DNA from 2 places in the Blautia sp. HCP3S3_D9 genome. Region 1 is predicted to be linked to the other one. Evidence: riboswitches for the same ligand, from Rfam matches in the RefSeq annotation. Region 1 holds a riboswitch; the other holds the start of a gene.
The links. A riboswitch is a leader RNA that binds a small molecule or an ion and turns the genes downstream of it on or off. The one in region 1 is predicted to bind cobalamin.
Positions count from the first base shown of each region.

Region 2: linked by a shared signal. The riboswitch ahead of ACTNES_RS05225 (ABC transporter substrate-binding protein) and the one ahead of ACTNES_RS10650 (sirohydrochlorin cobaltochelatase) in region 1 are both predicted to bind cobalamin.

Region 1 covers NZ_JBQHWS010000047.1:7,375-23,203, reverse strand. The annotation lists gene ACTNES_RS10700 (YgiQ family radical SAM protein) at 1-905, shown strand, start outside; gene ACTNES_RS10695 (hypothetical protein) at 902-1,534, shown strand; gene ACTNES_RS10690 (RluA family pseudouridine synthase) at 1,692-2,717, shown strand; gene lepB (signal peptidase I) at 2,641-3,201, shown strand; gene ACTNES_RS10680 (Holliday junction resolvase RecU) at 3,361-3,894, shown strand; gene hisZ (ATP phosphoribosyltransferase regulatory subunit) at 4,334-5,452, shown strand; gene hisG (ATP phosphoribosyltransferase) at 5,456-6,103, shown strand; gene hisD (histidinol dehydrogenase) at 6,106-7,410, shown strand; gene hisB (imidazoleglycerol-phosphate dehydratase HisB) at 7,581-8,168, shown strand; partial or broken gene hisI (phosphoribosyl-AMP cyclohydrolase) at 8,186-8,521, shown strand; cobalamin riboswitch at 8,693-8,868, shown strand; gene ACTNES_RS10650 (sirohydrochlorin cobaltochelatase) at 9,028-10,416, shown strand; gene ACTNES_RS10645 (hypothetical protein) at 10,676-11,719, shown strand; gene ACTNES_RS10640 (ABC transporter substrate-binding protein) at 11,831-12,955, shown strand; gene ACTNES_RS10635 (FecCD family ABC transporter permease) at 13,184-14,203, shown strand; gene ACTNES_RS10630 (ATP-binding cassette domain-containing protein) at 14,330-15,466, shown strand; gene ACTNES_RS10625 (glycosyltransferase family 2 protein) at 15,572-15,829, shown strand, end outside.
Region 2 covers NZ_JBQHWS010000015.1:650-16,478, reverse strand. The annotation lists gene ACTNES_RS05280 (hypothetical protein) at 1-401, opposite strand, end outside; gene ACTNES_RS05275 (helix-turn-helix domain-containing protein) at 490-1,044, shown strand; gene ACTNES_RS05270 (ABC transporter substrate-binding protein) at 1,085-2,353, opposite strand; gene ACTNES_RS05265 (sensor histidine kinase) at 2,547-3,890, opposite strand; gene ACTNES_RS05260 (winged helix-turn-helix domain-containing protein) at 3,923-4,591, opposite strand; gene ACTNES_RS05255 (Na/Pi cotransporter family protein) at 4,964-6,733, opposite strand; gene greA (transcription elongation factor GreA) at 7,077-7,577, opposite strand; gene ACTNES_RS05245 (NYN domain-containing protein) at 7,593-10,355, opposite strand; gene ACTNES_RS05240 (CGGC domain-containing protein) at 10,576-10,929, opposite strand; gene ACTNES_RS05235 (ABC transporter ATP-binding protein) at 11,119-11,874, opposite strand; gene ACTNES_RS05230 (FecCD family ABC transporter permease) at 11,874-12,959, opposite strand; gene ACTNES_RS05225 (ABC transporter substrate-binding protein) at 12,974-14,098, opposite strand; cobalamin riboswitch at 14,214-14,490, opposite strand; gene ACTNES_RS05220 (ABC-2 transporter permease) at 14,569-15,219, opposite strand; gene ACTNES_RS05215 (ABC transporter ATP-binding protein) at 15,216-15,829, opposite strand, start outside.

The sequences.
Region 1 (15,829 bases):
TCCCGACACCATGTAAGAATCTGACAGTAGACCATTCTGACTATGTTTCTTTACTTCGGAAGCTGCGTAAGATTCCGGGAGTTAAGAAAGTATTTATCCGTTCCGGTGTACGCTTTGATTACGTAGTGGCAGACAGGGACAAGACGTTCCTGCGGGAACTGGTAGAACATCATGTAAGCGGACAGCTTCGTGTAGCGCCGGAACATGTATCTGATCAGGTGCTGAAATACATGGGAAAACCAAGTCACAGTGTTTATCAGCAGTTCCTTAAGGAATACGATGATGCAAACAGGAAAACTGGCAAGCAGCAGTATGCAGTACCATATTTCATGTCCTCCCATCCGGGATGTACCATGAAAGAAGCAGTAAAGCTTGCGGAATACGTCCGTGATCTTGGTTTTACACCGGAACAGGTGCAGGACTTTTACCCGACACCGTCCACGCTCTCTACCTGTATGTATTACACGGGAATCCATCCTCTTACAGGAGAGAAAGTTTATGTGCCGAAAAATCCACATGAGAAAGCCATCCAGCGAGCTCTGATGCAGTACAAGAACCCTGCAAACAGAGAACTGGTACTGGAAGGTTTGAAGATGACCGGCAGAATGGATCTGGTTGGCTATGGCCCGAAATGCCTGATCCGCCCGATCCGTGAAGGACACGGGGAACATCTGGGCGGTGAAAATGGAAGCAGAAATGGCAATAGAAACAATTCCCGCGGTGGAAACAGAAACATTAAGAACAGAAATAATAACCGCAGTGAAGCTTATGGAAACAGCCGGACGACGAGAACGACAGGAAAAGGTCAGGAAAATTTCCGGGAGAACAGTAGAGATAAATCTATATCTAAGAAAAATACAATACGAAATACACATAAGAAAAACTCCAGAGGAGGACGCAAGTGACAGCAAAGAAAAACCAGAAAACATCAAAAAAAATTCCGAAAGGTGATTTTGGATATTTCAAAAGCGAAAAGAAACGCCGCCTGATCATCACGGCGATTCTTTTTGCAGTACCATTATTTATCTTCTTCACATCCTGGATCTACTTCAAGACCAGAATGACCGTCTGGACAGTTGTAGCAGTAGTCGGGTGCCTTCCGGCCTGCAAATCCATGGTCGGCCTGATCATGATCTTCAAATGCAGACCAATGGACAGCGCACTCTATCAGAAAATCCGCACCCATCAGGGGAAACTGGACATGGCATACGAACTCTATATGACTTTCTATGAAAAGAGCGCTTATATCGATGCAGTAGCAATCTGCGGAAACACAGTAGCAGCTTACAGCAGCGATCCGAAGATCGACGCCGCTTTCATGGAAACCAACGCCCAGAAGATTATCCGTAAGAACGGCTACAAAGCCACAGTAAAAATCTTCACAGATATCCGTCCTTTCCTGGAACGTCTTGATTCCATGAACGACCACAAAGAAAGCCTGGAAGAAGGAATCAAATTCACTCCGGACGAGAAATACCCGGATCTCACCAGAAACGAACTTATTCGCCAGACGATTTTGGCCATTTGTTTATAGAGATACAGAAGCAACGGTTTATTTATCACATTGTTCATTTTATTTTCAGTAACGAGGCTCAAATTCATCCCAGATTGTCTGTGATAATAGATTTTGGGCTCATAACAGTAAGAAGACAGTTACTTATTGAACATTAGTTAAGAAAGATATTTTAATAATGAAAGAATTTATCATAGAAGAAAACGAAGCCGGCCAGCGCTTTGACAAATATCTGGCCAAGCTTCTCAAAGAAGCTCCTAAAAGCTTCTTCTACAAAATGCTCCGCAAAAAGAACATTACCTTAAACGGCAAAAAAGCTACAGGAAACGAGAAACTCCTCAAAGGAGATACAATCAAACTGTTCCTGAGTGACGAAACCTTTGACAAATTTGCCGGAACCACTCAGGTAGCCCGTGCGTATTGCGATCTGGACATTATATATGAAGATTCCGATATCATCATCATTAACAAACCCGCTGGAATGCTTTCCCAGCCAGCAGATGACGGCGAACCATCCCTGGTAGAATACCTGATCGGATATCTTCTGAAAAAAGGCGAACTCACCGAAGACCAGCTCAAAACATTCAAACCATCCGTATGCAATCGCCTTGACCGCAACACCAGCGGAATGGTCTGCTCAGGCAAAAGCCTTTCAGGGCTCCAGTTTCTCTCCAGAATCTTCCACGACAGAACCCTTCACAAATACTATCTCTGTTTGGTAAAAGGAAACCTGGACAAACCAGCCCACATCAAAGGCTATCTGCACAAAGACAAAAAAACAAACAAAGTAATCGTAAGCAGACAGGAATTTCCAGATTCCCTTCCAATCGAAACCGGCTACCGACCATTAGGCAGCAACGGAAAAATGACACTTCTGGAAGTCGAACTCATCACAGGCCGCACCCACCAGATCCGTGCCCACCTTGCAGGTACAGGACATCCCCTGTTGGGAGACACCAAATACGGTAACAGCGAATTCAACAGACAATACATCCGTCATGGAGTAAAACACCAGCTTCTCCATGCGTACAGATTAGTAATTCCGGAAACAGACCAGACCTTCACGGCACCGGTACCGGAGCTTTTTTTCAAAATCATCAAGGAAGAACACCTGGAGGAGGTATATCATGAGAATCTGGAAAGAAGTATGGGATTACGCAAAAATGATCATAGCAGTGGTGCTGATCGTGACTCTCGTAAATAACGTTGTACTCATCAATGCCAAAATCCCATCCGAATCAATGGAGAAAACCATCATGACTGGCGACCGGATCTTCGGATTCCGACTGGCATATGGCATCAACATAAACCTCTTCGGACACAAAATATCAAAGAAAACAAAAGACCCTGAACGCTTCGACATCGTCATCTTCAAATATCCCGACGACGAAAGCCAGCTCTTCATCAAACGAGTAATCGGCCTCCCCGGAGAAAAAGTCCAGATCACAGACGGCAAAGTCTACATCAACGACTCCGAAATCCCACTGGATGACAGCTTCCTCCCGGAAACACCAAGAGGAACCTTCGGCCCATATGAAGTCCCCGAGAATAGTTACTTCGTACTCGGAGACAACCGCAACCACTCCAAAGACTCCCGTTACTGGAAAACCACCAGTTTCGTAACCTTTGATGAACTTGTAGGCAAAGCGATCATCAGATATTATCCGTCAGTGAAGTTGATTAAATAAATTCCCTCTCTATTGCTTAGAGATTTTTGTTGACAAAACGGGGCTTGAATTGATCATGTTAAATGATGATTGCAATTTATTGATAGATACAGGATGATTTTTAAAGTTATCCGTAAATATTATGACAATATAGTATAAGAAACACAATGGAGGAACACCGTGGCAACCTGGAACAGCAGAGGATTACGAGGCTCCACCCTGGAAGACCTCGTAAACCGCACCAACGAACAATACAGAGAAAAAGGACTGGCACTCATCCAGAAAATCCCAACTCCGATCACCCCCGTCCGCATGGACAAAGAAAACCGCCATATCACACTGGCCTACTTCGAACAGCGAAGCACCGTAGACTACATCGGAGCAGTCCAGGGAATCCCCGTCTGCTTCGATGCCAAAGAATGCGCCACAGACACCTTCCCCCTCGCAAACATTCATCCCCATCAGGTAGAATTTATGCAGGCATTCGAAAAACAGGGAGGCGTAGCATTCTTCCTCATATTCTACAGCCACGAAAATCAATTCTATTATCTCCCCCTGCGCCACCTTCTCACATTTTGGAATAGAATGCAGCAAGGTGGCCGCAAAAGCTTCCGCCGGGAAGAATTGGATAATCAATATTATTTAAATAAGAAGAATGGATTTCTTGTTCCTTATCTTGATGGGATTCAGATGGATCTAAATGAAAGAGAGTAGAAGAAGATTTCATCACAAACTTCCACATTGAACAACCCAGCTCAGAAAGATATGTTCCCTCCAATGCATTTGCAGGCGTCTTAGAGATTCTTAGTCATCCGGAAATCTGCGTTATGAGAAGAAAAGCCCCTTTTGTCTGAGCGTTAGCGAGTAATTCCGGGCTTTTCTTCTCATGTTTTTAGCAGATTTTCGGAGGACTTAGAAGCTCTTAGACACCGAAACCGCATTGGAGGGAACATATCTTTCTGAGCGTCCCTTATTAAATAATAATGTAAATAATATAGAAGGGATTGACAATTCCACCAAAACCCATTATAATTTTACCTAGTTTTCGTATTAGCTTGGTATCACGTTACTAAACTAAAGCGAAACAAAGAAAATAACATTAATTTAAGAAGTTTAAGAAACCACAATACATAACCACAGGAGGACCAAAACCATGCAGCGTATTTTTCACACCCCAGAAGGTGTAAGAGACATTTACAATGGCGAATGCAGCCAGAAAAGGAAAGTACAGGAGAAAATCCATCGTGTCTTCCACCGTTATGGATATGAAGACATAGAAACCCCAACCTTCGAATACTTCGAAGTATTCAGCCGCGAAGTAGGAACTATCCCGTCCAAAGAACTCTACAAATTCTTCGACCGAGAAGGCAACACCCTTGTACTCAGACCAGACTTCACTCCGTCCGTATCCAGAGCCTGCGCCACCTACTTCTCACCGGACAAAGAACCAGTAAGCCTCTGTTACACAGGCAACACCTTCATCAACAACTCCAGCTACAGAGGCCACCTCAAAGAAACCACCCAGATGGGCGTAGAACGAATTGGCGATGAATCTGCAGATGCAGATGCAGAACTCCTTGCCATGACAGTAGAATGCCTCCTCGCAGCAGGCCTCACCGAATTCCAGGTCAGCGTCGGACAGGTAGATTACTTCAAATCCCTTTTAAAAGAAGCAGAACTTGATCAGGAAGCAGAAGAACGTCTCCGCACTCTGATCTCCCAGAAAAACTCCTTCGGCGTAGAAGAATTTGTAGCAGAACAGAAGATCAAAGACAGCCTGGTAAAATCTTTCGTTGAAATCCCACAGATGTTCGGATCAGAAGACGTTTTAAAGAAAGCCAGAAGCCTCACAAACAACGCCTGCGCATTAGAAGCCGTTTCCAGACTGGAAGAGATCTACGAGATCATGAAGAACTACGGATATGAGAAATACATCTCCTTTGATTTCGGCATGCTCAGTAAATATCAGTACTACACAGGAATCATTTTCCAGGCATACACTTATGGAACCGGCGAGCCAATGATCAAAGGCGGCCGCTACAACGGTCTGATGAAACACTTCGGCAAACCAGCAGCATCCATCGGTTTTGCACTTGAGGTAGACAACCTCCTTCTCGCACTTTCCAGTCAGAAACTGATCTCCGAGAAAGAAGATAAGCCGGAAGTGATCGAGTACGAGCCACAGAACCGTGCAAAAGCCATCAAAGAAGCCCAGAAGCTTCGTGCAGAAGGCAGAAGTGTAGCATTACGTTTGAAAAAGGAGGCCAGATAAGCCATGAGATACCTGACAGTTGCCCTGACAAAAGGCAGACTTGCCAAAAAGACAATGGAAATGTTTGAGAAAGCAGGGATTACCTGCGAAGAAATGAAAGATAAAGATTCCCGTAAACTGATCTTCGTCAACGAAGAATTAAAGATGAAATTCTTCCTTGCCAAAGGACCGGATGTTCCTACCTATGTAGAATACGGCGCAGCAGACATCGGAATCGTAGGAAAAGATACCATCCTTGAAGAAGGCCGTAAACTTTATGAAGTTATGGACCTCGGATTTGGAAAATGCAAAATGTGCGTCTGCGGTCCGGAAAGTGCCAGAGAAGTTCTGGAGAATAATCAGCTGATCCGTGTAGCAACCAAATATCCAAATATTGCAAAAGATTATTTCTTTAACAGAAAACATCAGACCGTAGACTTGATTAAATTAAACGGTTCTATCGAGCTTGCACCGATCGTCGGACTTTCCGAAGTAATCGTGGATATCGTAGAGACCGGAAGCACACTGAAAGAAAACGGCCTGAAAGTATTAGAGGAAGTTTGCCCGCTGTCTGCCAGAATGGTAGTCAACCAGGTAAGTATGAAGATGGAGAACGAGAGAATTCGCAAACTCATTGATGAGTTAAGAAGAGTTCTGCAGGAGGAAATGTAAAGATGCGTACAGTAAAATTAACAAAAGAATCCACAAAAGATATTCTTGAGAATCTGCTGAAAAGAAGCCCGAACAATTACGGAAAATTCGAATCAACAGTCGCTCAGATCCTTGACAAAGTAAAAAATGAAGGAGACGAAGCTATCTTTGCCTATACAAAAGAATTTGACAAAGCAGAAGTGACAAAAGAGACTATCCGTGTCACAGACGCAGAGATTGAAGAAGCCTATGCACAGATCGATCCGGCGCTCCTTGGAGTCATCCGCAAAGCTCTGGTCAACATCCGCAAATATCATGAAAAACAGATCCAGAACAGCTGGTTCACAAGCGAGACAAACGGAACTATGCTTGGGCAGAAAGTCACTCCATTAAATCGTGTCGGTGTTTATGTGCCTGGCGGAAAAGCGGTTTACCCATCATCTGTACTGATGAATATCGTACCTGCAAAAGTAGCCGGTGTACCGCACATTGTTATGACAACACCTCCTGGAAAAGACGGCAAAGTATGTGCCTCCACACTGGTAGCTGCCAAAGAAGCAGGAGCAGATGAAATCTATAAAGTAGGTGGAGCTCAGGCAATCGGAGCACTTGCTTTTGGAACAGAGAGCATCCCAAAAGTAGACAAGATCGTAGGTCCTGGAAACATTTTCGTAGCTCTTGCAAAGAAAGCAGTTTACGGATACGTAAGCATTGACTCCATCGCAGGTCCAAGCGAGATTCTTGTTCTTGCAGATGAGACAGCAAATCCTCACTTTGTAGCAGCGGACCTTCTTTCCCAGGCAGAACATGATGAACTTGCCTGCGCGATCCTGATCACAACAAGCGAAGAATTTGCTGCCAAAGTAGACGAAGAAGTAAAAGGTTTTGTAGAAGTCCTTTCCAGAAAAGAAATTATCCAGAAATCTCTGGACAACTTCGGATACATCCTGATCGCAGAAGACATGGACGAAGCAATCGAAGCAGCCAACGAGATCGCACCGGAACATATGGAAATCGTAACAGCTAACCCGTTCGAAGATATGATGAAAGTAAAGAATGCAGGTGCTATCTTTATCGGTGAATACAGCTCCGAGCCTCTGGGAGACTATTTCGCAGGTCCGAATCACGTACTCCCGACAAACGGAACAGCCAAGTTCTTCTCCGCACTTTCCGTAGACGACTTTATCAAGAAATCCAGTATCGTATACTATTCAAAAGCTGCACTGCGTGACATCCACAAAGATATCATCCAGTTTGCAACCTCCGAACAGCTCACTGCACATGCCAATTCCATTGCGGTGCGTTTCGAGGATGAAGATAAGGAATAATATAATACCTGAGATTTTCAAATTTGTTAAAGGTTCTATTTCCTGAACATCATAAATTGATGTTTGAGTTGAAAATTTTATCGTGTAAGCACGAATAGTTTTCTGACTTTTTTATCCTGGATATTATAAAGTGAAAATACTATAAAATGTAAAACAGAGAGGACCTAATCATGGCAAGAGAAGCCTCAGTAGAAAGAAATACAAAAGAAACCGAAATTAAATTAAAAATAAATCTGGACGGAACCGGAGTTTCTGACATTGAAACAGGTGTAGGATTTTTCGACCATATGCTGGACGGATTTACCCGCCACGGACTCTTTGACCTCAGTGTCAGAGTCCACGGCGATCTTCAGGTAGACGATCATCACACCATCGAAGACACTGGAATCGTTCTTGGAACTGCATTAAAAGAAGCCATCGGTGATAAAAAAGGAATCAAACGCTATGGCAGCTGTATCCTTCCAATGGATGAATGCCTGGTACTCTGCGCAATCGACCTGTCCGGAAGACCATATTTCGCATGGGATGCAGAATTTACCACAGACAAGATCGGTGACATGTCCACAGAAATGGTAAAAGAATTCTTCTACGCCATTTCCTATTCCTGCGGCATGAACCTTCATATTAAAGTCTTAACCGGTGGGAACAACCATCACGTAGCAGAAGCTATGTTTAAGAGTTTTGCCAAAGCACTGGATGCAGCTACATCTTATGATCCAAGGATCACAGATGTATTATCCACGAAAGGAAGCTTATAATGGAAAACACATCAAAGTTTAAAAGCAATATCGCCTGGTCTGATTTCAAATTAAACAGCGACGGAATGGTACCTGACATTGCTCAGGACTATCAGACAAATGAAGTTCTGATGCTCGCATACATGAACGAAGAAGCCTTTAACACCACACTCGAAACCGGCAAGATGACCTACTGGAGCAGAAGCCGCAACGAACTCTGGACCAAAGGTCTTACCTCCGGTCATCTCCAGTTTGTAAAGTCTCTTACTCTGGACTGCGATAACGACACCATCCTTGCGAAAGTAGAACAGATCGGCGCAGCCTGCCATACAGGCAGCAGAACCTGTTTCTTCAAAACACTAACGGAAGCAGAATAAAGATTATTATTCACATGTTGCTGAGAGTGTAGCGAACAGTAACGAATAAAGTAAGAGAATCAGCATGATTTCTTATATAATGCAAAAATATTAATAGAAAATATAAACAAATTGTATTGACATTTTCTATCAGATGTGATAAAAAAAGAGTATCCGAATTGAATATGTGCAATGTTATAACGCGAAGGTTGCATCATATTGATGCACAAAAGAGAATCCGGTGAGAATCCGGAGCGATACCGTCACTGTGTATGGGAGTTGCTTTTCAGAAACCACTGGGCGACCGGGAAGGGAAAAGCGGCGATGATCGAAGTCAGGAGAACTGCCTTGGCGTGGAATTTAAGGTCTGCGGTATTACAGAACCTCTATTCTCATAACTATACATAGCTCTTTTATAATTAACAACCGTGTATTTATGGGAAAGTGGCAGCTGCAGTATATGTAGCTGCTTTTCTTTGCATACGTCTGTCCGGAAATACGAGAAATAAAAGAGGAAAAACGAAATGAAAAGAAAATCCATGTTAGCTTTATTACTTGCAGTATCTATGACCTGTTCCATGACAGCAGCAACAGGCACAGTAGCATTTGCTTCTGATGACACAGCAACAGAAGAATCAGCTGATGACGCAGAAGCAACAGATGCTGCAGAAGCAGAGGACGTTTCCGATGATACAGCAGAAGCTTCTGATGATGATCAGAAAGCAGCTGACGAAGTAGCAGCCCTGATCGACAAGATCTATGTTCAGGAAAGAAATGACACAACTGATGAAGACTGCAAAGCAGCAAAAGAAGCATGGGACAAACTGACAGATGCTCAGAAAGAACTGGTTGAAGGTGAAGAAGCAAGCCCAGAGTATTTTGGACGTGATACAGGTGATGCTTCCAAAGATGATCCACGTAACCAGGACGAAATCGGTGAGAACGAAATTCTGGTAGTAAGCTTTGGTACATCCTTCAACGATAGCCGTGCAGAGGATATCAAAGGAATTGAAGATGCTCTTGCAGAAGCATATCCGGACTGGTCCGTAAGACGTGCATTCACAGCACAGATCATCATCAACCATGTAGAAGCAAGAGATGATGAAGCAATCGATAACATGCAGCAGGCACTTGACCGTGCAGTAGATAACGGTGTTAAGAACCTTGTTGTACAGCCTACACATCTGATGCATGGTGCAGAGTATGATGAGATGGTAGATGCTGTTAACGAATACAAAGATAAATTCGAATCTATTGCAATCGCAGAGCCAATGCTTGGTGAAGTAGGCGATGACGCTACAGTAATTAACGATGACAAGAAAGCAGTTGCTCAGGCAATCACAGATGCAGCTTGCCAGGAAGCAGGATTCGATGATATGCAGGCAGCAGCAGATGCTGGTACAGCATTCGTATTCATGGGACATGGTACATCCCATACAGCTAACGTAACATATGACCAGATGCAGACACAGATGGAAGACCTTGGATTCACAAACGCTTTCATCGGTACTGTAGAAGGTGAACCAGAAGATACAGCTTGCGAAGAAGTTATCGCAAAAGTTAAAGATGCAGGATTCAAGAATGTAGTCCTTCGTCCTCTGATGGTTGTTGCTGGTGACCACGCTAACAACGATATGGCTGGCGATGATGAAGATTCCTGGAAATCTCAGTTTGAAGCATCCGGAGCATTTGACAGCGTTGACTGCCAGATCGAAGGTCTTGGAAGAATCGAAGCAGTAGAAGATCTCTATGTAGAGCATACAAAAGCAGCTATCGACTCTCTTGGAACATCTGATGACGCAGAAGCAACAGACGATGCAGAAGCTACAGATGACGCAGAATCTACAGATGACGCAGCAGCTGATGATACTGCAACAGATGATGCAGCAGAGGAAACAACAGACGCTGAATAATCAATCGCTTAAAAGATTTTAAATATTGTCCAAACGAAAAACTGCCCGGAGAACTTGCAAAAGTTCCCGGGCAGATATACTATATGATAGAAAGGAATGAGACTTTTTATCATATAGTATATCTGCACTGGCAGGTTTAGTTTAATAAAAACGAAACAACTATTATAGGAAGAATATTTCATTTTATCTATTATTATAGAAGAAAAATATTTAACAGAAGAAAAACAAAAATTTATATATAAGACAAAGGAGTAACATCATGAAAAAACGTTCATTCACCTTATTAATGACAGCCCTTACAGTTTCAGCAACATTACTCGGCACAAGCCCAATCCTGGCAGAAACAAAAGATGATACTGCAACAGAAGAAACAGCAGATAAGGACGCAGCTGACACAGAAGAAACAGATGCGAAAGATGAAGAAAGCAAAGATGCAGACACATCCAAGGGAGATACCTTAGAGGATGGCACTTATACAGCAGAATTCGATACTGACAATGGAATGTTCCATGTGAACGAAGCAAACGACGGAAAAGGAACCCTCACAGTAAAAGATGGTCAGATGACTATTCATGTAAGCCTTGCATCCAAGAAAATCGTAAATCTGTTCGTCGGAAAAGCCGAAGATGCAAAAAAAGATGGCGCAGAACTCCTTGAGCCAACTACAGACACTGTTACATACAGCGATGGAATGACCGAAGAAGTATACGGCTTCGATATCCCGGTGCCTGCACTTGACGAAGAGTTCGACGTAGCCCTTATCGGAACCAAGGGCAAATGGTACGATCATAAAGTAAGTGTTACCAATCCTGTAAAAACAGATGATGCAGAAGCAGCAGATACCGAAGACACAGCTTCCAAAGATGCAGAAGACACAAAAGAAGACGCGAAAGATGACACAGAAACAGCAGACACAGAGAAAGACAGCAAAGACGAAAAAGGCAAAACATTAGCAGATCTTAACCTTGAGGATGGCGACTACACAATGGAAGTAACCCTCACAGGCGGAACTGGCAGAGCAACTGTTGATTCTCCTGCTGCAATCAAAGTAGAAGGCGACAAAGCCACAGCAACTATCGTATGGAGCAGCCCGAATTACGATTACATGCTCGTAGATGGCGAAAAATATGAGCCAGTCAATAAAGATGGAAACTCCACTTTCGAAATCCCGGTCAGTGTATTTGACGCAGAAATGGAAGTAACAGCTGATACAGTAGCAATGAGTACTCCTCATGAGATTGACTACACCTTAAACTTTGATTCCTCAACTGTCAAAGAAGCGAAAGCAAAAGACGCTGAATAATAGATACAAAAAACTAAATAAAGAAAATACATAAATCGGAAATATACAGTTATGAAAAAGAATATTTCAATTACAAAACTGCAGAAAACAATATTTCATGCTTTTCTGCTGATGGCGATGCTGCTGATCTGTACCGGCACGGTAAATGCAGCTGACAAAGACAGCACCAGTACTCCGGCAGATATCCCGGGACTGACTTATGATCACAGTATGGAATTATCCTATGCGCAGGAATTCAGCGTGGACTACTATAATGATGGCTACGCCCTTATCACTATTGATCAGGAAGGTCAGTTTCTGGTAGTCCCGGAAGGAAAGGAAGCACCGGAAGGTCTGGATAAAGATATCACAGTAATCCAGCAGCCACTGAATAACATTTATCTGGTAGCAACTTCAGCCATGGATCTTTTTCGTGCCATTGATGGCATTGACAGTATCCGTCTCTCCGGAACCAAGGAAAGCGGATGGTATATTCAGGAAGCCAAAGATGCCATGGAAGCCGGAAAGATGATCTATGCCGGTAAATACAATGCACCGGACTATGAACTGATCCTGAACGAGGGATGTGGTCTTGCCATTGAGTCCACCATGATCCATCATAACCCTGAGGTACAGGAGAAACTGGAGCAGTTTGGTATCCCGGTCATGGTAGAACGTTCCAGTTATGAGAGTCATCCTCTTGGCAGAACCGAATGGATGAAACTCTATGCAGTTCTCCTTGGAAAAGAAGATGTGGCAGAGAAAGCTTTTAAAGAACAGACAGACAAGCTTGACAAAGTCCTTGCATCTGACGATAAAGACACTGGCAAGACAGTAGCGTTCTTTTACATCAATTCCGTAGGCGCTGTCAATGTCCGCAAAAATAATGATTATGTGTCCAACATGATCGAACTTGCAGGCGGCAAATACGTCCCGGAAGACACCGGAGAGAGCGATAATGCCCTGTCCACTATGAATATGCAGATGGAAGAGTTCTATGCCAAAGCAAAAGATGCAGATTACATTATTTACAACAGCACCATTGACGGAGAACTTACAACCATTGACGAACTCCTTGCCAAGAGCAATCTTCTGGCAGATTTTAAGGCAGTGAAAGATGGAAATGTATGGTGCATAGGCAAGAACCTTTTTCAGGAAACAACAGAACTTGGAACTATGATCGAAGACATCCACACTATCCTGACAACAGATGATGATTCATTGGAAGAACTCAACTATATACATAAACTTAAATAAAAGAAAAATTCAAAGGATCAGACAGAGGGACAGTTATAAGTAAGTGTTGAAGGTGGATTGTGAATATTCGTTTAATAAGAAGGAATCCTGCAGACAGGATTTTAGTACAGGGGCAAAACTTGTAGTTTGCCCTTGTATTATATCTGAGTAAATAAGCAAATTTGCTCTTATCCATATAATTCGGGATAAGAGCATAGAAAACAAATAAAAGATAGAAGGAACAAGGACATGAACGACAAGAAACGTACAGCCAGATACTGGCTGTCATTTATCATACTGGCAGTTCTGCTGGTGATCTTATTTGTCTGGAACGTAAATGCCGGAAGCATTCACCTTTCCGTAGGCGAAATCCTGAATATTATATTCAGACATCAGGGGGACAGCACTGCCTATAATATCATATGGGAGATCCGTCTTCCGAGAATCCTGGCAGTTATCATCCTGGGAGGAGCACTTTCCGTTTCCGGATTTCTCCTGCAGACATTTTTCAATAACCCGATCGCAGGACCTTTTGTGCTTGGAATCTCCTCGGGAGCCAAGCTGGTAGTTGCCCTGCTGATGATCTTTTTCCTCAGCAGATCTATCTCTATGGGATCCGCGGCAATGATCATCGCAGCTTTTATTGGTTCCATGATCTCCATGGGATTTGTCCTGCTGGTGGCAAAGAAGGTCCACAATATGTCCATGCTGGTCATCAGTGGCGTTATGATCGGATATATCTGCTCCGCTGTCACAGACTTTGTGGTTACGTTTGCAGATGATTCCAATATTGTCAATCTCCACAACTGGTCTCTGGGAAGTTTTTCAGGAATGTCATGGGCGAATGTGCGGGTAATGGCAGTCGTTGTGCTGATCACGATGGTAATTGTGTTCTTCATGTCAAAACCTATTGGTGCATACCAGTTAGGAGAAGTCTATGCGCAGAACATGGGCGTGAATATCAAACTGTTTCGCGTGGCACTGATCCTGCTGTCAAGCATTCTGTCCGCCTGTGTGACCGCTTTTGCAGGACCAATATCCTTTGTGGGAATCGCAGTGCCACACATTGCCAAAAGCCTGCTCAAAACAGCCAGACCTCTCCTTGTGATCCCTGCGTGTTTCCTTGGAGGAGCAGTATTCTGCCTTTTCTGCGATCTGATAGCCAGAACTGTATTTGCGCCTACAGAACTCAGTATCAGCTCCGTAACTGCAGTGTTCGGAGCACCGGTTGTAATCTATATTATGATCCGCAGACAGCAGAGAATATAACCTGTTGGCAGAATGTACTTCCATCACCAAAAGCAATTTTCAATGGATTTTGACTCGTAACTGTGAGCGAAGATACTGAATAGTTACGAGCAAAGAAACAAATATAAGGAAAGATATAGAGAGAACATGGATAACAATACAAATAAAAAAGCGCCTGCGAAAGAGCCGTATTTTTTTCATACAGATCAGCTGACGGTCGGTTATGACGGTAAACCACTGATCAGAGAAATCAATATTCAGTTAAAAAAGGGTGAGATCCTTACTCTGATCGGCCCAAATGGAGCCGGGAAATCCACAATTCTTAAGAGTATTACCAGACAGCTTGCCACAATCAGTGGTACGGTTTATCTGGATAAACAGCTGATGAGTCAGATGTCCAACAAAGAAGTATCGCAGAAACTGGCAGTTGTTCTCACAGAGAGAATGCGTCCGGAATTAATGACCTGTGAAGATATCGTAGCAACCGGACGTTACCCTTATACAGGTACTCTGGGAATTCTTTCAGCAGAGGACAAGGTAAAAGTAAAGGAAGCCATGGAAACTGTCCATGCCTGGGACTTAAAAGACAGAGACTTTACAGCTATCAGTGATGGGCAGCGGCAGAGAATTCTCCTTGCCCGCGCCATTTGCCAGGAGCCGGAGATCATTGTATTGGATGAGCCGACTTCATTCCTGGATATCCGTCATAAACTGGAACTGCTCACAATTCTGAAACAAATGGTTCTGGGCAATCAGCTTACAGTCATAATGTCTCTTCATGAGCTGGATCTTGCACAGAAAGTTTCTGACAAAGTTATTTGTGTTCATGGAGAACACATAGAGAAATACGGTGCACCGGAGGAAATTTTTACCTCAGATTACATTCGAAATCTGTACGGCATTACCCGGGGAAGCTACAATGCAGCCTTCGGGTGCGTGGAAATGGAACCACCGAAAGGCACACCGCAGATATTCGTGATCGGAGGCAACGGAAGCGGAATTCCAATCTACCGGAAACTCCAGCGCCAGGGCATTCCTTTCGCAGCAGGTGTGCTTCATACAAATGATGTTGATTATCAGGTAGCCAGTGCTCTTGCAGCACAGGTAGTTGCAGAGAAAACATTTGAATGCATTTCACAGAAAAACTATGAAAATGCAGCAGAACTTATGAAGCAGTGTCAGAAAGTTATCTGCCCGCTGAAAGAGTTCGGCACCATGAACGCTGCAAACAAAGAACTTCTCAATCTAGCCCGGAAGCTAGGAATACTTGTAAAGGATATATAAACTCTGCAATACCATTTCCCATGTATATGTGCTATAGTGGATTTCATCAAACATCGTTACTGAGACAAAGTGAACAGTAATGAAAACATCCAAAGGAGAGGCACTATGGATAAGCTATATATCGTTATTCCTGCATACAACGAACAGGATAACATTGAGCTGGTCGTCAACGATTGGTATCCCATTATAGAGAAGCATAATGGGAATGGTCAGTCCCGCCTGGTGATCATTGACGACGGAAGCAAAGATTCCACATATGAGAAATTAAAACAATGCGCTGAAACACGACCGCTTCTGACTCCGCTGACAAAGCCAAACGGTGGACATGGAGCAACCGTGCTATACGGGTATAAATATGCTCTG
Region 2 (15,829 bases), on a different contig from region 1:
GCCATTAATTTGATGAAGTTTTCTTTAATAACCGGAGTCATATCTACGTTAGATTCTACACCGCATGCCCATGTGAAACGGTTTGTGCTCTGCTCAATAACAGGTTTTGCACACTCAACCATTGCCGGCCATTCTGTGTTTGTTGTATCAGCCGGGATACCTACAGTTTCATCTGCAAGTTTCTGGTCGTATTCACCTTTTGTAAGGAATGTGATCAGATCAAAAGCTTCTTTTGCAAGTTTTGTATCTTTGTTAATACCAAATACCTGTGCACCAAAGTTGTTTGTTTCGATTCCGTTTGCTCCGTCTGTAAGTGCCGGATATGCGAAGCATCCCCAGTAGAAGTCAGGACCTGCCATCTCTTTTACTTCGTTTGGTAACCAGGAGCCATTCAGATACATTGCAGCTGTTCCAAGTGAATGCGATTCTCCATGTATGAAATTCTTTGAGAAAAAATTGCTGAAACTTTCTGATTCTGAGAGAAATCTCATGGGAATGCTGATTGCCGAGGCACGCCGCTGTATCAAAACCCCTCTGGATGATCCTTATACAGAAAAGATGGAAAAGAAAGAAGATTTTTTGTTTGGTTCTCAGCAGCTTATCCGTATTTACCTTGAGCAGATGCTGATCTACATGATCCGGAGAAATTCTTCTCCTCCCATGACTGTACCTGTCAGCCAATTTGTAAATCTGAAAAATAATTCCGCTGTCTATAAACGTGTCATTGCTTATATGGAGGACCATATCCGGGAAAATATTACACTCTGCGATCTGTGTCATGACAATATGATCGGACGCTCCCAGCTTCAGAAAATATTTCAGGAACAACATCAGTGTGGCGCCATGGATTTCTTTTCCCGGTTAAAGATCGCCTATGCCAGACAACTGATCCGCGAGAACCAGATGAACTTTACGCAGATTTCAGAATTTCTGGGATACTCTTCCATCCATTACTTTTCCAGACAGTTTAAAAAAATTTCCGGAATGACACCCACAGAATATATCACATCAATAAAGGCGCTCTCAGAACGAGAGCGCCAGTAATACCAGACCAATATTTTCATAATGTTGAACAGCCTTTTTCTTATTTCATATTGCTGAGATTCTCTATAAATTCATCCGATGTTTCTTCTAATCTTGTAAGCTTCAGAAGTTCGCTTTGTATCTGTTCTTTATAATCCGGATCTGCCTCCAGACCTGCAGCCCACATGTACGGCTTTGACATCTCTTTCATATACGGTACTGCATCTGCCAGCACTTCCGGCCATTGTGTATTGTCCGTATCTGCCGGGATGGAATTAACCACATCTGTCATTTTCATATCTGTTTCCCCGGTACAGATGGAATATGCAAAGTCAAAAGCTTCCTGCTTCATCTGCGAATCCTTTGTGACTCCAAATCCCTGTGCTCCCACCATAACACCTTCTGTGCCGTCTGTTCCGGCCTTTACTGCAGGCCATGGAAAAAATCCCCAGGAATCATCAGATTCTGTAGCTTCTGTCACTTCATTCGGAACCCAGGAGCCCTGCAGCACCATGACTGCCTCGCCATCTCCCACTTCATCCTGACCTTCCGGATGCTGTGCCGGTGCACTCTGACTCATATATCCCGCAAAAAACAAAATTCTGATATCATCTGCCGCCTCTTTTGCCTGCGGAATCTGTGACCAGGTACAGTTACGGATCAGCTGCTGCACTTTCTCCTGTCCAAGATATCTGGCAAGCTGATATCCATACAGAAGATTCACATACTCTTCATCGCAGGTCATGGCACTAAGGCCACTGTCACTGTTTTTAATCTTACGGCATACTCTGATCAGTTTCTCCCAGGTATCCGGGATATCCTGTTCTGTAAGTCCAGCCTCTTCCCATAAATCCTTATTATACCAGACGCCTGTGATATAAGGCTGATACGGCATTGCAAGCAGTTCTCCATTTCCCCAGTTCTTCACCTGCTCCAACAGTACCGGCATAATATGCTTCTCATAATCCACAGTATCTGCCATTCCTTTTAATTCTGCCAGATAATCCCTGTGTTCCTGAGCCATCCTCTGATAATCATCATCAAAAAGGTCAATCTGTTCTCCGGCATCCAGGGCAGGTTCTATCAGAGACCGGATTCCTCTGCCCTTCCACTGAATCTCTACAGAAATACCTGTTGCTTCTTCATAAGCTTCTGCTGCTTCTCTGATCACATCTGCCTGTGGTTCATCTTCTTCCCACATGGACCAGTATACAATACTCTGTTCCGGAATTTCTGTGATTTCATCTGATGCTGATACAGTAACCGCTCCTGTTGCAAACAGCATTGACAAACAGCTCATACCCGCTGCAATGCTTCTCCATTTTTCCATACTGAAAATACCCTCCATTGTACCTGCTTTTACATGGATAACTGTCTGATTTTATTTTCTCCAATAATCACTTGTCTGTCAATCCCCAAAATTTATACATTTCTAACAACCATGTCGGATACTGTCCACTCTCTTTTCAACACCAGACAAAATCATCCGCTTCACTGCACCGAATAACTGCTTCACAGGAGCTTTACTTAGTCTGATCAAACAGGATTTCCATCTTCGTTCCCTTACCCGGCTCACTGTCCAGAAGAATCTTCGCATGATGCAAAACTGCGCCATGTTTTACAATGGAAAGCCCCAGACCTGTACCTCCGGTTTCACGTGAATGGCTCTTGTCCACTCTGTAAAAACGCTCGAAGATTCTCTGCTGTTCGCTCTCCGGAATTCCTATTCCGTTATCTTCCACACGAAAGTACGGTTTCCCATTAAGTTTTCCCACAAAAATCTTTACATCTCCACCATCCGGGGTATAGCGGATAGCATTATCTGTAATATTGTAGAACATTTCATATAATACATGGCGTACTCCCTGCATCTGTGCAGGTCCGCCTGTATATTCCAGATTAATCTTTTTCTTTGCTGCCCTGTTCTGCAGATTGTTGATCACATCTTCCCCAAGCTCTCCGATGTCAACCTGTTCAAACATAGTTTCTCCGTTCTTCTCATCCAGTCTGGAAAGCTGAATGATATCTGCAACCAGATTTGATAAACGCTCGGACTCATGAAAAATCCTGCCGGAAAAATCCTGCATCTTGTCCGGCGGTACCATTCCATTCATCATAAGCTCCGCATATCCGGAGATTGACATAAGAGGAGTTTTCAATTCATGGGAAACATTTGCCGTAAACTCTTTTCTTGCACTCTCTGCATTCTTAAGATCTTCCAGCTGTTTCTGAATCTGTCTGTTCTGCTGATCCAGACGAAAAAGCAATGGCCTTAATTCTTCGTAGCATACATGCTCCAGAGGATGTTCCAGATCAATCCGGTTGATAGGCTCTATCAGCTTTCTGGTCTGTTTCTGCACAAGAAAAAGTTCAATTACAAGGATCACGCATACCAGTCCGCCAAGCAGAAGAAAGCTGGTTAACATTGTTACCAGAAGACTGTCTGTAGTCCTGGCTACTCGCAGAACCTGATCATCCTTTAATTTTACAGCATAATAAAACGTCTGTTTTGATAAGGTGTCTGAATAGCGGACCATCTCACCGGATCCCTGCTTCTCAGCTTCAATAAATTCCGGTCTGTTACTGTGATTTTCCATTTCTTCCGGATTCTCAATACTGTCAAACAACACCTGACCATCTTTTCCCAGAAGAGTGATCCTGCTGCTGGTGGCGTCTCCGACCCTGTCTGAGAGAAAAACGTCTCCGTCTTCTTCCAGACCTGTTTTAATATATGCGGCTTCATCTCTGACACCCTGTTTCATATAAATATCATATCTGTTATACATGACAGTTCCTGCTGCCAGGAATGTAAGTATTACGGATAAAATAATAAGTAAACTGGTGTGACTGAATATTTTATGCTTCATTTTTCCACTCCTGTTTTCGCCTGTTTTATCTGTTATGCGCCGATCCTGTATCCTACACCCCGGACCGTTTCAATCAGATTTCCTGCCTCTCCAAGTTTCTGACGCAGGGTTCTCACATGGACATCCACAGTTCTGGTTTCACCGTCAAAGTCATATCCCCATACATGGCAGAGGATCTGATTTCTTGTCATAACAAGTCCTTTATTCTCCAGCAGATACTGAAGAAGTTCAAATTCTTTTCGGGTAAGATCGACCTTTTTTTCCCGGTAATGCACCTCATGACGTCCTACATTCAGATAAAGCTCGTCGTAATGCAGTTCCTTGTCTTCATTCTGACGGGCACTTCGTCTGAGAACTGCTTTTACTCTGGCAACAAATTCCATCATACCGAAAGGCTTGGTAATGTAATCATCCGCTCCGCCTTCCAGACCTTTTACTTTGTCAAATTCCGCTTCTTTTGCAGTAACCATAATTACCGGCACATCCTTTACAGATGGCATACTTTTCAGCTGTTCCAGAATGGTATAGCCATCATCTCCCGGAAGCATGATATCCAGCAGGATCAGCTCCGGTATCTCTTCTTTCAGCGCTTTCATCAGTTCATTGCCATTGCCAAACCCCCTGGCTTTAAATCCTGTTGTTTCCAGTGTATAAATAAGAAGCTCCCTGATATTCCGCTCATCTTCTACACAATAGATCATTCTGCTTTTCCTCCCCTTTATTTATCACCTGCTTTGTCGTCACAAGTGTATTTCTTTTTTCAGTATACTTATTTTTTTATCCCTGTACAAGTAAATATCCGTCATCTGCTTCATTTCTTTAAAGCAAAAATCCGGCCATTTTCTCTGAAATATCTCTCTCAGATACTTCAGAATGCCCGGATTTCCTGATCATGCAAATAACATCATCCGTTACTGTTCACTTCGTTCTCAGTAACGTTGCCAAAATTCATTCCAAATTGCCTGCGGCAATGGAATTTTGGCTTGTATGTCTCGGGATTTTGGCATATTCATGCCAAAACACCTCGCGGGATAATGGCATGTGTACAGTAACCATCATCTACCTGTTTATTTTTATGAAAGCTGATATTTGATTCGTGCGTCTTCCAGTTCATGATAAAATGTTTCGTCCGGATGGCTCTTGACGATATTCAGATGACTGTGAGTATCATACAGATCTTCATTCACCTGCGTCACACAGACTCCAATATTGGAACAATGGTCTGCCACACGTTCCAGACAGGTTGTAATGTCCGAAAGGATAAATCCCATCTCTATTGTACATTCACCGTTTCTCAGTCTCTGTACATGACGACGTTTTACTTCTTTGGAAAGTTCATCAATCACTTCTTCCAGTGGTTCAATTTTCTCCGCAAGCTTCATATCCTGTTTGTCAAAAACTTCATATGCCGTATTTACGATATCTTCTACTGCCTGTCCCAGCACTTCCAGATCTTTCTTTGCATTTTCGGAAAACTTCAGTCCTTTTTCATAAAGCTCCTGTGCTGATTCCATAATATTTACAGCATGGTCGGAAATACGTTCAAAATCCCCGATACAGTGAAGCATAATGGAAAGACTGTGACTGTCTGCTTCTGAGATATCTTTGTGGCTCAGCTTCACCAGATAAGTTCCCAGTTCATCTTCATAGCGGTCAACCTTGGATTCCATGTTTTCCACACGTTCTACGCCTTCTTCACTGTATTTATCCACCAGACTCAGTGCTGTAAACAGTGCATTGTGGGATTCTTCTGCCATTTTTCTGGCTGCATTGCGGCTCTGCTCTACTGCAAATGCCGGTTTCTCCAGAAAACGAGGCTCCAGGATCATAAACTCTCTGTCCTCTGCTGAAACAACAACGTCCTCTTTTTTGTCCCGGATTGTAAGACAGGCAAGTTTCTCCAGTCCCTTTGCAAAAGGAAGGAGAATGATCGTTGCAGTAACATTAAATACACTGTGGATAACAGCAATTCCTGCCGGTGTTGCTACCTGATGGAAGAAAGAAAATCCAACAACTGCATTTATAAGATAGAATACAGTCATAAAGATAACCGTACCGATCAGGTTGAAATACAGATGTACTGCTGCTGCACGTTTTGCATTCTTCTTGGCTCCGATTGCAGAAAGGATTGCAGTAATACAGGTTCCGATGTTCTGTCCCATAATGATCGGGATTGCTGCACTGAACGGTACTGCACCTGTAAGACACAGGGCCTGCAGAATACCTACGGATGCAGAAGATGACTGGATCACTGCAGTAAGAAGGGCACCTGCTATAACACCTAACAACGGATTTGAAAATTTAAGTAACAGGTTTGTAAATTCCGGCACTTCTGCAAGGGGTTTTACAGCAGAACTCATCATATCCATACCGTACATCAGGATTGCAAAACCAATAAAAATACTTCCGATATCTTTCTTCTTTGAATCATTGATAAACAAAATAAAAATCACACCAATGATCGCAAGCACAGGGGAAAATGATGTTGGTTTAAACATCTGAATGATAAAATTATCACTCTGTATTCCTGTCAGGCTTAAGATCCAGGAGGTGATCGTAGTACCGATATTGGCACCCATGATCACTCCTACTGCCTGTGATAATTTCATGATCCCTGAATTTACAAAACCTACTACCATAACAGTCGTAGCTGAAGATGACTGGATCACTGCTGTTACTCCTGCTCCCAAAAGCACTGCTTTTATCGGATTTGAAGTAAGATTTTCAAGAATCTTCTCCAGCTTTCCGCCGGAAACCTTCGCAAGGCCATCTCCCATTGCATTCATACCATACAAAAATAATGCAAGGCCTCCGATCAATGTTAATATACTGAATAAATCCATGATTATTCTCCTTTTCCCTTTTCATAAGTATATGGCTATTTACTTTCTGCCATCTGATGGCAGTCTCAGACATGTGCAGGCATATATATGTTTTTTTGCGATACATATCCCTGACTTGCTTCTCATCATAACCATGCTTTGTAAAATCATCCCCATGAGAATGTTAAATCCATGTAAAATTTCCAGTCATCATATTCATTCTGTGTAAGGTTCCCATAAATCCATCCGTATTTTTGATATAAAAATAAAAAGAACCATTGCAGGAGATATGACACTAACCGGTGTTCATCTCTTACAATAGTTCTTTTATCAATCCGGATCCTGTATTTCGACAGTATTATTATCAGAATCCGCGGATTTCTTCATCCTCGGAACCAGTCTTATCAATAGAACGGATTTCCAGGAAGTAACTGTAGTTATCATTTACCTTTACTTCCACTCTGTCTCCAACCTTATGACCTTTTAATGCCATACCAATGGGAGATTCAATGCTGATGCGGTTTTCCATGGAGTTTCCTCTTATGGAAGTAACCAGTTTGTATTTCTCAATCTCATCGTCTTCCTCGAAATATACCTCTACAATATCGTCCATTCCAACTTCATCGTCTTTGGAATCATCAGAAACAATGGTTGCTGTTTTCAGCATATTCTCAAGGTAACGGATACGGCTTTCGTTCTGATTCTTATGCTTCTTGGCCGCATAATATTCAAAATTCTCACTCAGGTCTCCCTGAGCTCTGGCTTCCTTTACAGCTTCTATTGCTTCTTTTCGTACAACCAGCTTGCGGTGGTCGATCTCCTGCTGAATTTTCTCAACATCTTTTTGTGTCAGCTTTTCTTTCATGACTGCATCTCCCTTTTACTGTTTTCCAAGTCGTTTCTCTTTCATATATTGCGCCATTTCATCAGAAATATTGTCGATCAGATAATTCTTGCTGCTCTGACGTTTCTCATGCCATTGCTGGCGGATCTGATTTTCTGTAGCTTTTATTTCATCCCGAAGACCTCTGGCAGACATACGGTGGGCACCCTGTCCCATGATGATAATCTGCTCCAGTCCATCGGAGGTAGCTACCGTTACCTGGTTTTCACGGCCGATCTTATGGACCGTTTTCTCGATATACTGATCTGCTGTCTCAGCTTCTTTTGTGTAGACTACGTGGATGTTATGATAGGTGATCACTTCCTCTGCATGGCCCTCTATCTTGTAAGCGTCAAATACAAGAATTAACGTACATTTCTTAAAGCCCTGATAGTTGCTCAGAATATCCATCAGTTTTGTCTGAGCTGCATGGAGGTTTGCATCTGCCAGCTCTTTTAAATCTTCCCAAGCATAGATGATGTTATAGCCATCTACAAGGAGATATTCTTTTTCTTTCTTCTTAGCAGAAGAGCTGTTACGGTAATAGCTGCCGCTGTCAGATTTTGAAGAAAATGTTCTCTTAAACTGTGGTTCTTTGTAACGATTGACTGGTCCGAAAGTTCTCTCAAAAATAGCTTTCAGTTCTTCCTCATCCTCATAGCTTCCTACGCCGGCATTCTTTGGCGGGCAATAACCTGAGTCTCCCTGATTCCTTCCATTCCTGTTTCCTGCTGTACTTTCTTCACTATCCGGTATGGTATCACTCAGCTCAGACTCGTCAACCCCTTCTAAGTGCATATAATCCTCTACTTCATACCATGGCACCACAAATCCAGCTCCATGAGCACAAAATACAGAACCCGTGGGATTGTCCAGGTCACGTTCGGAATCATATCCAATCTCCTCTACAATTTCATCCTGATTCTGACATGGGGCATAGCCCTTCAATGAACAGAATAATCTGCCCCGTCCCTTTGTATAGGAGGTTACCTGTGTCTGATAATCTCGCATCATTGATACAGGCGCACTCCCCTTCAATACCATCATATCATCCTCATCCGCTTCCTGCTGCTGGAAGGTTCCATTCATTTTCTGAATGTCAGTCATAGCACGCCCGATCATATCTCCCGGAATCTCAAGTCTGAACTCATAATATGGCTCAAGCAGGACACTCTTTGCTTTCTTTAATCCCTGCCGCACAGCCCTGTACGTCGCCTGCCGGAAATCGCCGCCCTCTGTATGTTTCAGATGAGCTCGCCCTGTGATCAGTGTAATCTGCATATCCGTAATCGGAGAACCGGTCAGTACTCCCGGGTGCTCACGTTCTTCCAGATGAGTCAGAATCAGACGCTGCCAGTTACGGTCCAGCACATCCTCACTGCATGCAGTAAAAAACTGCAGACCGCTTCCCGGCTCTCCGGGTTCCAGAAGCAGGTGTACTTCTGCATAATGACGCAGCGGTTCAAAATGGCCTACACCTTCTACCGGCTCTGCGATTGTTTCTTTATATACGATATTTCCTGTGCCAAACTCTACTGCTACGTGGAAACGCTCCCAGATCAGATGCTTTAATATCTCAATCTGAACCTCACCCATCAGCATGGCATGGATTTCTCCAAGCTGCTCGTTCCATACAATGTGAAGCTCCGGTTCCTCCTCTTCCAGCTCTTTGAGTTTCTTCAGCATCTGGTGAACATCACAGTCCTCAGGAAGCAGAATTCTGTAATTTAATACAGGTTCCAGAACCGGCATCTCAGATTCCCGTTCAATTCCAAATCCCTGTCCCGGATGTGTCTGGGAAAGGCCGGTCACTGCACAGATAGTTCCTGCAGGAGCTTCCTTTGCAAGCTCAAATTTCGCACCGGAATAAATACGGATCTGATCCGCTTTCTCTGTATCTGTAAGAAGTTCCTTCACCTTCAATGTTCCACCTGTGATTTTCATATAGCTTAAACGATTGCCCTGATCGTCTCTGGCAATCTTGAATACTTTTGCCCCGAACTCAGACGGATATGTCGGTGTCTCGCAGTATTTTTCCAAACCATGGAGGAATTCTTCTACACCTGTCATTTTCAGCGCAGAGCCAAAGAAACATGGGAAAAGTTTTCGCTCTTTGATTACTTTTTGGATATCTGATGTTGATATTTTCTCTGTTTCCAGGTATTTTTCAAGCAGTTCCTCATCGCAGACAGAAACATCTTCCAGAAACTGAGAATGCAGAGCTGATATTTCAGCTTCTGCTTTCTCCGCTGTTTCGTCAATACTATTTTCCATTCCACTTGTGTTTTCCCAGGTGAAATCAACACAATTATCACTTAATCGCTTCTTTAATTCTGCCAAAAGTTTCTCTTTATCAGTTCCGTCCTGATCCATTTTATTGATAAACAGGAACGTCGGGATCTGGTATCTTGCCAGAAGTCTCCATAAGGTCATGGTATGCCCCTGCACACCATCCGCTCCATTTATCACAAGAATGGCATAATCCAGAACCTGCAGTGTCCTCTCCATTTCCGCCGAGAAATCCACATGTCCCGGCGTATCCAGCAGAGTTATCCCCCTGTTCCCCAGTTCAAACTCCGCCTGCTTGGAAAAAATCGTGATTCCACGCTCCCTCTCCAGGTTATAAGTGTCCAGATACGCATCCTTATGATCCACACGCCCCAGCTTACGGATTTTTCCCGTTAAATATAAAATCCCCTCCGACAACGTAGTCTTACCTGCATCTACGTGGGCAAGGATACCTACAACAAGTTTCTCCATAGTATATTTAGAACTCCTTTTTTCTTATGAATAATCAGTATATATTTTTTAACGTTCTATCTGTCAGCTTTATCAGTTAATTATTTTAACATACTGATATAGAGAAATCCAATAGGGTTCTGCTATTATACGTTCATTTATTTCATATCACAATTAATTTTAAGCTCCATATTCAAGGCATTTTATATTTTTTTATTTTATAAATTGTATAGAAACTTTTTTATTCTTTATGTGTCCCTCTGACTACTTTGATTCCACGTTTTTCTATCATATTGCAGATCTGTGTCATCCTTGGACATTCATGCTTTCCATCCGGGAGACGACAGACACCAACATGGATGGCACTGATCTTTTCGCTGACCAGTCTGTCTATCTTTTCCAGGATTCCTTTGTCTTCTATGGGGTCTGTCGGGTTGGCGCCTTTGCATCCGTTACAGGTCATCATTGCTGCCAGACAGGTATCTTCCGGATAATCCTGAAAGAAATCGGTTCTGTTCTGAAATGCTGCCAGGCATCCAACTCTGGCGCATACATTATTAGAATGAATACACGTCAAAATTCCTATCTTATTCATCTTTTTCCTCCATATATAGCAGGCCAGAGTCAAAAATTTTCCTAACTCTGGCCTGTCAATACTCAAACATTCGAAATCCTCTGATTTACTACGTAAATTGCTACTTTCTCATGTTTGGCGAGTCCCAAGCTCAAAAGTCTTATCGTGCAAGCACGAACGACTTTCTGACCTTTTGACCCTGATATCATATTATAAAAATAGAATATGCATCTTCCCGCGGCTGTCATTTACCACTTCCGAATCTACTTGGTAAATCCTTTTGATCAGCTCCGGAGTGAGTACTTCCTGTGGAGTTCCATATCCTTCCAGCACACCATCTTTCAATACATAAATCTTATCGCAGTATGCCGCCGCAATATTCAGGTCATGGATAGCTGATATTACAGTTACGTTAAGTTTCTTTACCAGTTCCATCAGCATGATCTGATGTGTGATATCCAGATGGTTAGTCGGCTCATCAAGGATCAGTGCAGGTGTCTGCTGTGCAAGTGCTCTTGCCAGAATAACCCTCTGCTGCTCTCCACCTGACAGCGTAGAAAATGTGCGATCCGCAAATGCATCCATCTGTACCGTTTTCAGTGCTTCTTCAACAATCCGGTAATCTTTTGCATTATCCCGTTCCAATGCTTTCTTATGAGGTGCACGTCCCATCAACACGACTTCCCGTACGGTAAAATCAAAGTTGTAGTAATTGTGCTGTGCCACAACTGCCATTTTTCTGGCGGAACTTTTTACGCTCATGGAATGGAGTTCTTCGCCGTCCAGATAAACGGCACCTGCATCTGGCTTCAGGATACGGTAGATGCATTTTAATAATGTAGATTTTCCGCTTCCGTTTGGTCCGATGATCCCTACCAGTTCCTTATCCTTTGACTCTATGGAAATTCCCTTCAGTATCTGTCTGGCGTGAAATCCAACCTGAATATCTTCTGTAGTGATTTTCATTACTTACTACCTCCAAATCCATAGGATTTCCGCACAAGCAGATAAATAAAGCATGGAGCACCGATAATGGATACCAGCACACCGATCGGCATCTCAGAATTCTTCAGGATCACACGACATGCCACATCACACCAGATCAGGAATGATGCACCAAGCAGTGCACTTAATGGCAGTAATCTTCTGTGGTCTGTTCCAAACAGGATTCTGATCACATGAGGGATCACAAGTCCTACAAAGCCGATCACACCCGCACAATATACTGCAAACCCAATCATTACAGAAGCAACGATCAGATAAAAGGTTCTCAGCCTGTGCAAATCAGTTCCCAGTGTGATCGATACATCATCTCCTAACAGCATCAGATTCAAGTTACGATATTGCGTCCAGAAAATAATCACACAGATCAATGTAACAGGAAGCATCACACCTGCTCTGCTCCAGCTTGCACCTGCAAGGCTTCCCATCGTCCACTTCATTACTTCTGTTGCTGCATTTTTGTCGTTGGTAATATAGATAACAAAATTGGAAAAAGCAGAACATACCGCACTGACAGCCATTCCGGCAAGGATCAGTTTGGCAGAAGTAGCTTTTCCGCCCATGTTTGCAATGGCAATTACTGCAAAAGAAGTGACCATTGCACCAATAAATGCAGTAACACCAACTGAGTTTCCACCGAGAAATCCACCAACTCCAAGCATGATCGCCAGTGTTGCACCAAGGGATGCACCGGATGAAATACCAAGTACATACGGATCTGCCAGTGGGTTCTGGACAATCGCCTGCATAACTACGCCACAGACGGAAAGAGCCATTCCAACTGCCAGAGCCAGCAGGACTCTGGGCAGCCGGATCAGCCACACAACATCGTGAACTGCGCCTTCTGCATAGGCGGACAGGCTTTTGATATGAAACAATTTATATGCAATGACACTGTAAACATCTTTCAGTGACAGATCTGCATTTCCAAAAGTGATTGCTGCAAGAATGGAAAAAATCAAAAATGCCGCAAGCCCGATAAGAACTGCCACATACATGGATGTCCTGAGCACACTGCCTTTTTTTGTCTGTGAAACCTGTTCTTTCACTGTTATTTCCTCAATCAGTCAAGATTCACATCCGGATATAATCCTTTTGCGAAAGTTTCAATACCATCCTGTGTACGTGTTGCACTTGCGTACATTTCACTGAGCATGATCGGATAAACACGACCGTTCTTTACAGCGTCAAGGCTCTGAAGTGCTTCGTCATCCTTGATAACGGCAAGCTGGCTTTCTTTTACAGTTTCCGGATCATCACCTGCATATGGCATGTATACAACAAAAATCACATCAGGGTTTGCTGCAATGATATCTTCTTTTCCTGCTGTAGAAGCATCCGGATTTGCCAGAGTCGCACCCAGTTGTGTTACCATATCTCCACCAAGGCTCTTTGCACCATAGTTTGTGATATCTTCTCCAAGAGGTTCCAGAACCATTACGCTTGGTTTCTCTTCTACATCTGCTGTTGCTGTAAGAGTTTTATCGATCACTGCCTTTGCATCATCTACGATTGCCTGTGCTTTGTCCTGTACATCAAAAATCTTTCCAAGATTTAAGATGTCTGTAAATTCATTTTCCAGAGTTCTGTCTCCGTCAGGACGTGTGTTTGTGTTGTAATAAGTGTTGCAGCCTTTGTCGATCCAGTCTGTTACATTTCCGAGATTTTTATCAGAAAACAGGGAGCTCCAGGATAAGATCATGTCTGGCTCCAACATCGTTACAGTCTCAAGGGATGGGGTAAATTCATCAAGATAATTTGTTTTTGAAAATGCATCTTTAAGTTCATCCGGAACTTCATTGTCAAGACCTGCAGTAGCTACCAGACGGTCTTCCAGGCCAAGTGCAAGCATGGTTTCAATGCTTCCCTGATATACAGCAAGAACTTTCTCCGGTGCCTTTTCATAGGTTGTTTCGATTTCATTTCCATCATAATCATAGGTTGTGATGGTCAGAGGATATTCTGTCTTTGTACCTTCTGCGTCTGCTGTCTTATCTGCATCTGCTGAATCCTGTGCGTCTGCATCTTCCTGTGTATCAGAGTCTGCATCTGCTGCCGGCTGATTGTCCTCTTTGATTGTCTCAGAGTCTGCTCTCTCTGCTGCAAAAGCTGCCGGAGCTGCGGAAACTGCCATAGCTGCTGCCATCATAATTGCCATGATTCTTGTGGATAAATACCTGTTTTTCATTTGACTTCCTCTCTTTTCGTATATGTTATTTACCTGTTCGTGTAACCGAAAAGATGAGACTTCAGAAAAAGTAAAATAGAAGTGATAAGAATAACGGATACTTTTTACGGAAGCTCCTTCTTTACGCTGTCAGGCAGGTTTCCTGACTCACAGATCACAGAAAGTTCCCATAAAATAAAAACTGATACAACATCCATGCTTCAGCAGTTCATGAATATTGTATCAGAAATATTTCCAGATACTCTCTGACAGCCGGATTCCGCCTTCTCACATATTTATGCAATGACATATTACAATCCCGCTTTTTTTCTGTATACAGTGGCCGCAACCGTTCAGGCATTTCACCTGATTCCCTCTCACATTATCATACACAAAATCTGCGTATGATAATGTTCACTTAACAGCTATTCAATTACGCTGATATAATTTTAGCACACTGCTTTTATAATTACAACCATATTCGAGACACATCAGAATTCTTTCTTCTCCATAAGCCGGACACCAATCCAAAAAGATCCCATATATACAATTACTGTAAATAATACAACTCCGGCCAATACCATTCCCCAGTTCAGTCCATTCAGCCATGCACCGACTGCGTCTGCTGAAAGTCCCATTGTTTTTATCAGAATATAAACTACGGCAATTATAATAGCCCACATGACCATTGCAATATAACGTCCTTTTTCTGCTCCAAAATGTATTACAAGCGGGAGCGATACTGACAACATAAGAAGCGCCAGTGGAATGTATATCAGAGTGTCAATAATTTTCTCACTCAGGCACCCCTGAAGCTCTGCCACACCTTTACAGATCACTCCCGTTATTGCTTCAATTCCCCACGCTGCAGCCGTAAGCCCTGCTCCCAGCAGATATTTCTCCGCCACATACTGTTTTCTGGTAACCGGCAAGGTCATAAGAAATGCAAGACCATTATCAAACTCATCATAACTTATAGTCGTAATGGCAAAAATTGCTGTGGCAATCATAAAATATCCTATAGCAAAACTGACGCTCCCGCTTCCTGCCAGATTCAGGATGACTCCCATTACAATAACCAGGATAAAAGACTGTTTCTGCTGTTTCATCAGTTCTATATCCTTTACAAATAATCCCTTCATACCTGTTCCTCCATCATCACTACCAGATCATCAATCTTTCCATTCTCAATTACAACATCCGGATAATTTTCCATATAAAATTGTTTCTGGTTTGTCAGACACCTGTATCCATAAGCTTCTTTCCGGATCTTAATAAGGTATTGCTGATCCAGTTTTTCGTACTCTTCTTCTGCAACTTTAAGAACTGCATAATCTGACAGCAGTACATCTGTATCCTCATGAAGGATAATTTTTCCGGCATGGATCATATAAAAATCGTCACAAAGACTCTCCAGATCTGATGAAATATGCGAACTGATCAGAATAGAACTACTTTCATTTTCTTCCATATATTCTCTCAGCATGTTCAGCACCTCATCCCTGGCAATCACATCCAGACCAACTGTGGGCTCATCCAGAATCAGCAGTTCTGCCTTATGACTTAATGCTGCCAGTACTTTAAACTTTGCTTTCATGCCAGTGGAAAATTCTTTGATTTTCTTGTCTGTGGGCAGATTGAATCTTCTGCACTGCTGCAGGAATTTCTCTCTGTCAAAATCCGGATATATGCTTTTCATAATATTGACCACGCCCGTTGCTGTCAGATACATACTGAAGCCTGAATCTGCAA